4 regions of the Streptomyces sp. NPDC040610 genome follow, and region 3 is predicted to be linked to each of the others. Evidence: riboswitches for the same ligand, from Rfam matches in the RefSeq annotation. Region 3 holds a riboswitch; each other region holds the start of a gene.
The links. Region 3 has a riboswitch for cobalamin ahead of ACZ6AA_RS04170 (ribonucleoside-diphosphate reductase subunit alpha). Riboswitches for the same ligand answer to the same signal wherever they lie in the genome.

Region 1 (2,173 bases), on a different contig from region 3:
CTCGCCCGCGGAGCCGTAGCCCGCGCCGATCAGCGCGTCCACGGCCTGGTCGAGGTCCGCGTCCGGCATCACGATCATGTGGTTCTTGGCGCCGCCGAAGCACTGGGCGCGCTTGCCGTGGGCGGCGGCGGTGGCGTAGATGTGCGCGGCGATCGGCGTGGAGCCGACGAAGCCGAGCGCCTCGACGCGCGGGTCCTCCAGGAGGGTGTCGACGGCCTCCTTGCCGCCGTTGACGACGTTGAGGATGCCGGGCGGCAGGCCCGCCTCCAGGAAGAGCTCGGCGAGCCGCAGCGGCACGGACGGGTCGCGCTCGGAGGGCTTCAGGATGAAGGCGTTGCCGCAGGCGATGGCAGGGGCGGCCTTCCAGAGGGGGATCATCGCCGGGAAGTTGAACGGCGTGATGCCGGCGACGACGCCGATGGGGCGGCGCAGCGAGTGCACGTCGATGCCGGTCCCGGCGTTGTCGGTGAACTCGCCCTTGAGCAGGTGCGGGATGCCCGCGGCGAACTCCACGACCTCCAGGCCGCGCTGGAGGTCGCCGTGCGCGTCGGCGACGGTCTTGCCGTGCTCGGCCGACAACAGCCGGGCCAGCGCATCGCGTTCGCCCTCGACGATCCGCAGGAACCGCATCAGGACGCGGGCGCGGCGCTGCGGGTTCCACTCGCCCCACTCGCGCTGCGCCTCGGCCGCGTCGGCGATGGCCGCCTCGGTCTCCGCGCGGTTCGCGAGCGGGACGCGGGCCTGTATCTCGCCGGTGTTGGGGTCGTACACGTCGGCGAGCGCGCCCGATGTTCCCGGGATGTGCTTGCCGCCGATGAAGTGGGTCAGTTCACGGACCATGGGAGCCTGCTCTTTCGTCAGGTGGGATCCGGGGACGGGCGCGCCCGACCGGCCGTCGGCGGCGTGCGCGGGCAGGCCGGGGTGACGGACGGGAAGGGGACGCGAACGGCCAGGGGGCCGTCAGACAGCGGGGGTTGTCGCTCGCATCGGCGGATCACCGGGGTCGTGGGTGCGCACCGGGGCCATGCGTGTCTGCTCCATCCTCGTGGACAACACGGATCACCCCACGGCCGGTATCCTGACTCCCGGATCAGCGTCCGCTCTCCCGCCTTCCCAACGGACTTCTCCGTCAGTGGCGTTGTCTCACGCGAGAACGCACTCCCCGGTCACAGTGGCGGGACCGCGCCGGATTCACACCGGCTTCCCTGCACCGCGGGCTTCGTCACGAACATATACTTGGACTTCCTAGTAAGTCCACAGCGGACGGGTTCCCACTTGCCGTGGGAACCCCCTATCCGGCTCCTACCGAGGTCCTACGCCCCCAGCTCCGCGCGCACGACCCCTGCCAGCCCCGCCAGCGCGGACGCGAGGTCCGCCGCGGCCGCCCCGCCGCCCTGCGCCACCTCGTCCGAGCCCCCGCCCCGCCCGCCGAGCAGCCTCTTGACCAGCGCCGACGCGGACAGCCCCGCCGCGCGCCCGGCCTTGTTCACGGCGACGACGAGCACCGGCTTGTCGGCGGTGAGGGCCACGGCGGCCACGCCCGGCCGCTCTCCGGGCAGCCGCCCGCGCACGTCCAGGGCCAGCGCCCGGGCGGCCCCCGCGTCGCCGTCCGTGGTGGCCGTGATCACGCTCGCGCCCGCCACGTCGACGGCCCGGTCGGCCAGCTCGGCCGCGCGGACGGCCAGGGCCGCCTGCCGCAGCCGCTGGTTCTCGCGGTCGGCGGCCTTGAGCCGGTCGAGGAGTCCGGCGATGCGCTCGGGCAGTTCGGCGCGCGGCGCCTGCACCTGCTCGGCGATCCGGGCGACGAGGTCGCGCTCGCGCGCCAGATGGCCGAAGCCCTCGATGCCGACGGCCGCCTCCAGGCGCCGCATGCCCGCGCCGACGGACGACTCGGCGGTCAGCGCGACGACGCCGACCTGCGCGGCGTGCTCGACGTGCGTGCCGCCGCACAGCTCGCGCGACCAGGCGCCGCCGATCTCGACGACCCGCACCTGCTCGCCGTACGTCTCGTCGAACAGGGCGAGCGCGCCGAGCTCCTTGGCCTCGGGCAGCGTCATCCAGCGCACGCCGACGGGCAGGTCGCGGCGGAGCGCGCGGTTGGCGGCCTCCTCGACCTCGCTGCGGACGGTGGCGGAGAGCCCGCCGCGCCAGGGGAAGTCCAGGCGCAGATAGC
Region 2 (2,173 bases), on a different contig from region 3:
GGTCGCCGAGGAGGACGCCGCGTCCAGGACCGCGCCGAGCGTCGTGGTCTTCGCGGTCGGCGTGAAGGCGACGGAGCAGACCTTGAGCGAGGTGCCGTCGTCGACGGTCAGGGCCAGGCTCGTCGCGGTGCCCGGCGTGAACTCGGACGTGGCGGCCCAGCGGGACGCGCCCGCCGTGGTCGGGGTCGGCGGGGCCGCCATGAAGCCGCCTCCGGCCACGGCCCGCAGGCCGTCGATGGAGGCGTACGCGGACGGCGTGGTGTCGGTCGGCAGATACTTGAAGCCGCCGCCCGGCTTGAACTGCTGGGCGATGAGGAAGTCCACCGGGGTCTTGCCCGCGGGCGTGAGGAAGTCGCCGGTCTGCGGGTTGATGCCGCAGGCGTTGAGGCCGGAGACGGCCCAGCCGTTGGAGTCGGTGTTCGCGCCGAACATGGCGGCGAAGGCACCGGAGTTGTTGATGAGCTTCGACTTCAGGAACGCCCTGGCCTTGGTGATGGCGGGGTCGGTCGCGGGCACCCCGGACACGCACAGCGAGGCCATCGCGGCGCCGGTCATGTCGATGTCGCCGGGCGTGGCGAGCGCGTCGGGGTCGCCCTCGGCCCTGCCGAAGTTCCAGCCGCCGTCGTTGTGCTGGTTGGCGCGGACCGTGGCGACGGACCTGTCGAGCAGGGCCTGCGGCACCCGCTTGGCGCCGGACTGGGTCCTGGCGCCGCCGAGCGAGATCAGCGCGAAGACCGTGCCGTTGAAGTTGGACGGCGAACCCCAGTAGCCCGGCGCGGAGTTCTGCCAGTGCGCGTAGGTGTCCGCGACCAGGTTGCGGCTCGCCGAGACGCGGGCCGGGTCGATGCCTGCCGAGTAGGCGTTGATGATGCCGCGTTCGTAGTCGGTGACGACCGGTGAGGTGCCCGGCCAGCCGGCCGCCGCGAGGTGCGCGCGGTACACGCTGCGGGCGTTCTTCGAGGTGTCGCCGCCGGGGCTGACGTCGGCGGCCGCCGTGCCCGCCGAGGCGAACGCGGAGAACGCCCACTCGTTGGACAGGCCCGCGCCCGCGTACGAACCGTCGGCGCCCTGCAGGGATCTGAGATAGCTCACGCCGTTCGTCTTGGACGTGGCTATCTGGCCGGGGGTGGCCGTGGCGGCCGCGGGGAGCGCGGTCAGGACGAGGGCACCCACCGCGCCGAGTGCGGTGGGTACGGCGAGGAGGGTGCGGCGGGCGGCACGGGATGAGGTCATGTCGGGGGCTCCCGGGGAGAGGGGGCGGCGGCCTCACGTCCCCCCGCGGCCGGTCCCCTGTGCGTGGACCCGAGCCGGACGACACGCGGCCGTCGCCCGAGCGCGTGGGGTCGACGTCCATTGACGCTGGCCGTTCGGGCATTCGGGCTCGGCCCGGCTCCCTGCCGGTCCACACCGCTGCGCGTCAGCTCTGGGTTCGCACCAGATTCCCCCGATCGGCAGCACAGGACGGTACTCGAACCTCACACAACCCGCACACCCTTGCCACCACATTCGCAACTGTGCTCTAATTCGGCCGATTCCAAGCTCAGTCATCAGGGGAAGCCGGTCGAAGTCCGGCGCTGACCCGCAACCGTAGGTTCGCCGAGCACCTCAAGTGCCCGGCGGGCGAGCCGGATTACCTGGACTGAGAGCAAGCGATTGACGCCGTCGCGGACTACGGCGTGGTTCGGACGGTTTCTCCACGCGGGCCCCGGCCCCGGACCTGCCACCACGCGGACCCCGCGGCGGCAGACGCCCAGGGGGCAGTGGTGGGGCAGGGAACCGGACGGGTCCGGAGCATACGCACGAGAGGCGTCGCGCTGCTGTGCGCGGCCGCGACAGCGCTGGGCGGCGGCGTCCTGCTGCTCGGCCCGGCCACTCCCGCGGCGGCCGACCCGATGAGCTCCTGCACCCGCACCAAGGGCGCGGTCGTCGCGGTGGACTTCGCCGACTGGGGCGGCGGTGTGGTGCGCGGCTGCGACGCCACCCCGACGACCGGCTACGACCTGCTGCACGAGGCCGGATTCAGCACCGAGGGCACCGAGCACGACGGGCCCGCGTTCATCTGCCGCCTCGGGCACAAGAAGTTCAACGCGGGCAAGCAGTACCCGACGCCGGGCCAGGAGAAGTGCAGGCTCACCCCGCCCGCCACCGCCTACTGGTCGTACTGGATCGCCCC
Region 3 (2,173 bases):
CCGCCCTGGTTCACGGCGGCGACGGAGGCGTCGAGCGTCTTCAGGAACGGCACGATTCCGTTGGAGTGCCCGTTGGTGCCGCGGATCAGCGAGCCGCGGGAGCGGATGCGGGAGTACGAGAGCCCGATGCCGCCCGCGTGCTTGGAGAGCCGTGCGACCTGGTGGTAGCGGTCGTAGATGGAGTCCAGCTCGTCGAGCGGCGAGTCGAGGAGGTAGCAGGACGACATCTGCGGGTGCCGGGTGCCGGAGTTGAAGAGCGTCGGCGAGGACGGCAGGTAGTCGAGACGGCTCATCAGGCGGTAGAGCGCGGCGACCTCGTCAAGGGCCCGCTCGGAGGCGTCCTCGGCGAGACCGGCGGCCACGCGCAGCATGAAGTGCTGCGGGGTCTCGACGACCTTGCGGGTGATCGGGTGCCGGAGCAGATAGCGGCTGTGCAGCGTACGAAGGCCGAAGTAGCCGAAGCGGCGGTCGGCGCCGTCGGCGAGCGCGTCGGCCACGAGGCCGTCGAGGCGCTCGGCGTGCAGAGTGGCGAACTCGGCGGTGCGGTCCGCGATCAGGCCCTCGCGGTGGCCGACGGCGACAGACTGGGAGAACGACGTGACGCCCTGCGAGGCGGCTTCCTCGCGGATACCGATGGTCAGCAGCCGGGCCGCGAGCTGGGAGTACGCAGGGTCCTCGGAGATGAGCCCGGCGGCCGCCTCGGTCGCGAGCTCCCGCAGCTCCACCTCGTCGGCCTTGGCCGACCGGCCGCGCAGGGCGGCGGCGGCGACCCGGCCGGGGTCGGCGTCGGGGAGGTCGGCGGTGAGGTCGGTCAGGACGCGCAGCAGGGCGGTTCCTGGGCCGTCGGTGGTCTGCGCGGCCTGCTCGGCCTCGGCCTGCGTGCCGGCCTGCGCTGACGCGGGTTCGGCGGGCGCGATGGTCACGTGGTGCTCTCCCTCGCTCGGCTCTGGGCCCGCGGAGAGAGGCATGGCGCGGCTGCGCCCGCGCAGGGGCGACTCCGCGTCCACCAACCCATTCCTCGAGGCCCGGACGTCTCGGCACCCGGACCGGACGGTCCAGGCGCGCTGTCGGCAGGTCGTCGGACTCACCGGCGCATGTTGTGGGCGCGAGCGCACAAATGCGTACCAGTACACCGTTGCGGGACAGTTCCGGACTTGCACCGGATTCCCCTGCGGCGACAGCGAGGACGAGCATACATCTTGTGCTGGCTTTCGGTGCCACCCCTAGATGTTGTGTCGGAGGGTAGCGGCGTTGTCGCGGGACGAGGCGCCCTGAACCTCAACTCGGGGGCGGGGCGTGGCATTCCAAGGGGGCGTCCGGGTGCCGTCCGGGGCCCGCTCAGAGGTCGCTGGGGCCCCGCTCGGCCGTCACCGCGGCCGTCTTCAGCCGCCCACGCCCGGCGGGTCCTGGGGGGCGCCGTCGCCGTCGCGGGGGATGTCGCCGCGCTCCACCGGCGGGGCGGGGGATGTCTTCTTCGGCAGCACGGCGTCCAGCTCGGCGGCGTCCGCGCGGTGGGCCTTCTCGGCGGCGGCGCGCAGCGTGTCGCGGTCCACGAGGCCGGGGTCGGCGGAGACCTGGATGCGCAGGCCGTGCTCGGAGCGGGCGTACGCGTGCCAGGACTCGGCGGGGCCAGAAGAGCCCGACGACCCCGACGAGCCCGCGGAGCCGGGCGTGCGGTACCAGCCCTTCCCGTCCTTCTCGCAGCGCTCGGCCGGGGGATACACGCTCCGGCAGGTCCTGCCGTCGACGGTGCCCCGCTCGACGTCGACCTTGATCTGCGCGCCGCCCTCCTTCGCCACGTACACCGCCTGGAAGCCGTCGTCCCCGAGGACGCCCACGGACTGCTCCGCCAGCGTGAACCCGTCGGCCTCGGTCACGTACACGTGCGCCGTCCGGGTCTGGGCGGCGCGGGCGCGGGCCTCGAGGTCGGCGCGGGAGGGCTTCGGTCCGGCGCCGGAGCCCGCGTCCCCGGAGCCCGCGCTCTCGGAGGCCCTGTTCTCGGACCCGGCGGTCTCGGAGCCGCAGCCGGTGAGGGCGAGGGGCGCGAGCAGCAGCAGGGCGGCGGGGAACAGGAGGCGAGGACGCGGCATGGGCCCATTCTTTCGTACGCCGGTTCGGGGCCGGAGGCGGCACGGCGAAGGCCGCCGCGTCCCGGACGGAACGCGGCGGCCTT
Region 4 (2,173 bases), on a different contig from region 3:
CGTCCGGGATCGGGGTCCAGCGGGACTCGGCGGTCTCGCCGTTCGGTTCGGGGCGCAGGTGGCCGCCGGTGATGCGGCAGTGGTAGAAGATGCCGACGTTCTGGTGGTCGGGGAGGCCGGGGGCGCGGTCCGCCGCGGGGATCAACCGTGAGTCCACGCCCAGGAGGCGTTCGACCACCGCGTCGCAGCCCGTCTCCTCGGCGACTTCCCGGATCACCGCGTCGAACGGATCCTCCGCGTGCTCCACCCTGCCGCCCGGCAGAGTCCAGTTGCTCTCGCCGCTCGGCGGCACGTGCCGGGCGAGCAGCACCCGGCCGTCCTCGACGCACACGGCGTACGCCGCGAGCCGGAAACTCATCCGACACCTCCTGCAGGACGCCGTTGCGGCGTCCGAGAACTACTGACGAACGAGGGGCTGTACGCGTGCGTCGCTCCGGGCGAGGGCGTCAAGGGCGGTGCGGACTCCGGCATCAGCAGTCCCCATTGCCGTCGGCGGTGTCCTCGGCCTTGCCCAGTCTGCGTTCGGTCGGGTGACCGCCGCGTCCGGTGCGCCCTGCTCCGGTGATGGCACGCACCTGGTGCGCGCGTCGCCGTATCTCGGTGACCAGTGCCGGGCGGGTGTCCGGAGGGCCCGGACTCGGCGTCCGGGGCGGGGCGTCGTCGTCGAGCGCCTCGACCAGGGTGTCCAGGAACTCGGTCATGTCGACGAGTGTGTCGCGCAGCATCCGCAGCCTCGCGGTCTGGCTCCCGAGCTGTCTGCGGGTGGCGAGCAGACTCTCGAACTCCTTCACGGCCACAGCCATCATGGGCTTGCCGTCCACGATGATCTCCTGCGGTCTGTTGTTCCGCACCGATGGCCCCCTTCGCGCCTTGGTCAGGGCGGTGCCCTGAGGTACCGGCGACGGGGTGGGAGCGCGAAGGCATGACGGACGGGACGGAATCGACCCCGCGAGGCATGGCGCGATCGTCCGTCCGATCTGTACGCCGACCCGCCCTCGAGGTCACCGGGATGTCCGTGCGCGGAGTGGTCCGCACGCGGGCAGTTGGCAGGTCTTCGGACTCGCGGACCCGCCCCCCGAGGGAGGACACCTACTGGCCGTCGCTTCCCGGGCCCCGTTCGTCGGGCCCAGTGCGTGTGACGGCGGTCGTTCCCGCTCACCGCTGCGGGGCAGTCCCGGACTCCCACCGGGTTCCCTCTTGCGACGCCCCCGCCTGGCGGACGGGTCGAACCAGCTGCTGCGGCCAGCCTACGGGCTGTCGATCCGCGCGGAACAGGGCCGTGGGAATCCGTAAGGGCACCCCGCCCGGTGCGGCTGGGTGGGGGTCACTAGGGGGTGACGGGGACGGGAGCGGCTGCTACACATGGGGACGTCAAACCTGCGGCACGGGGAAGCCGGTGAGAATCCGGCACGGTCCCGCCACTGTGACCGGACGAGCCCACGCTCCCGGAAGTCAGATCGCCGTCCGCGGGTACCACGACGAGGCCCACGAGGATGGAGCCGAAACGTCGGGGAGTCCCCTGCATGCCTTGCCGCGTCTTCTCCCGCACGAGCGGAGCCGCAGCCGCCCGTTCTCCGCACAGGGGCGGGGCGGACCTGCCCTGATGTGAACGGTGCGCGGCGGCCCGCGCCTTCGACGCCCCGCGCCGCGGCCCGCCTGACTTTCCAGTCGTACGCACGCCCTTGAAGCAAGCATGTCCATCGCCGTGGACCACCTCAGGCGGCCCGGCGAAGCAGGCACAGCGTTGTGCCGCTGTTTCCGCGTGGCCGACTCCGAGCGACTTCGTACCCGAAGACCGGACGGCCGACGCCGATGCTCGCCCCCGCCCCAACAGGGTTGGCGGCAAGACGGCACGGAAACGGTCCCTCGGGCCAGGTGCCCCCGCGCTCACCCGCGCCCCCTGCGCCGACCCCGCGTGTCCCCCCCTCCCGCGGCGGCGTCCACCTGCCCTCGCGGCCTGCCCCGACGCCGCGGCCCTGGTTCGAAGAGCGCCCACGCGCGGCCGACGGCGCCCGCCGAACCAGGCAACCCCACAACGACAACCGCTCAGGAAGGACGCCCGGTGACTCACACGCGCACCACACCGGCCGAAACCCCGCTCGGCGACAGCTTCCACCTCTACGACACCACCCTGCGCGACGGCGCGCAGGGCGAGGGAATCTCCTACTCCGTC

Region 1: linked by a shared signal. The riboswitch ahead of ACZ6AA_RS27525 (CoA-acylating methylmalonate-semialdehyde dehydrogenase) and the one ahead of ACZ6AA_RS04170 (ribonucleoside-diphosphate reductase subunit alpha) in region 3 are both predicted to bind cobalamin.
Region 2: linked by a shared signal. The riboswitch ahead of ACZ6AA_RS26260 (prenyltransferase/squalene oxidase repeat-containing protein) and the one ahead of ACZ6AA_RS04170 (ribonucleoside-diphosphate reductase subunit alpha) in region 3 are both predicted to bind cobalamin.
Region 4: linked by a shared signal. The riboswitch ahead of ACZ6AA_RS07185 (hypothetical protein) and the one ahead of ACZ6AA_RS04170 (ribonucleoside-diphosphate reductase subunit alpha) in region 3 are both predicted to bind cobalamin.

What each region holds. Positions count from the first base shown of each region.
Region 1 is NZ_JBVIXA010000008.1:407,809-409,981, reverse strand. Features, by position in the region: gene ACZ6AA_RS27525 (CoA-acylating methylmalonate-semialdehyde dehydrogenase) at 1-840, opposite strand, end outside; cobalamin riboswitch at 1,052-1,230, opposite strand; gene alaS (alanine--tRNA ligase) at 1,314-2,173, opposite strand, start outside.
Region 2 is NZ_JBVIXA010000008.1:68,642-70,814, forward strand. Features, by position in the region: gene ACZ6AA_RS26260 (prenyltransferase/squalene oxidase repeat-containing protein) at 1-1,233, opposite strand, end outside; cobalamin riboswitch at 1,350-1,498, opposite strand; gene ACZ6AA_RS26265 (prenyltransferase/squalene oxidase repeat-containing protein) at 1,764-2,173, shown strand, end outside.
Region 3 is NZ_JBVIXA010000001.1:930,306-932,478, forward strand. Features, by position in the region: gene ACZ6AA_RS04170 (ribonucleoside-diphosphate reductase subunit alpha) at 1-923, opposite strand, end outside; cobalamin riboswitch at 1,053-1,194, opposite strand; gene ACZ6AA_RS04175 (hypothetical protein) at 1,383-2,090, opposite strand.
Region 4 is NZ_JBVIXA010000002.1:63,439-65,611, reverse strand. Features, by position in the region: gene ACZ6AA_RS07190 (NUDIX hydrolase) at 1-358, opposite strand, end outside; gene ACZ6AA_RS07185 (hypothetical protein) at 471-851, opposite strand; cobalamin riboswitch at 1,041-1,236, opposite strand; adenosylcobalamin (AdoCbl) riboswitch at 1,376-1,472, shown strand; gene cimA (citramalate synthase) at 2,063-2,173, shown strand, end outside.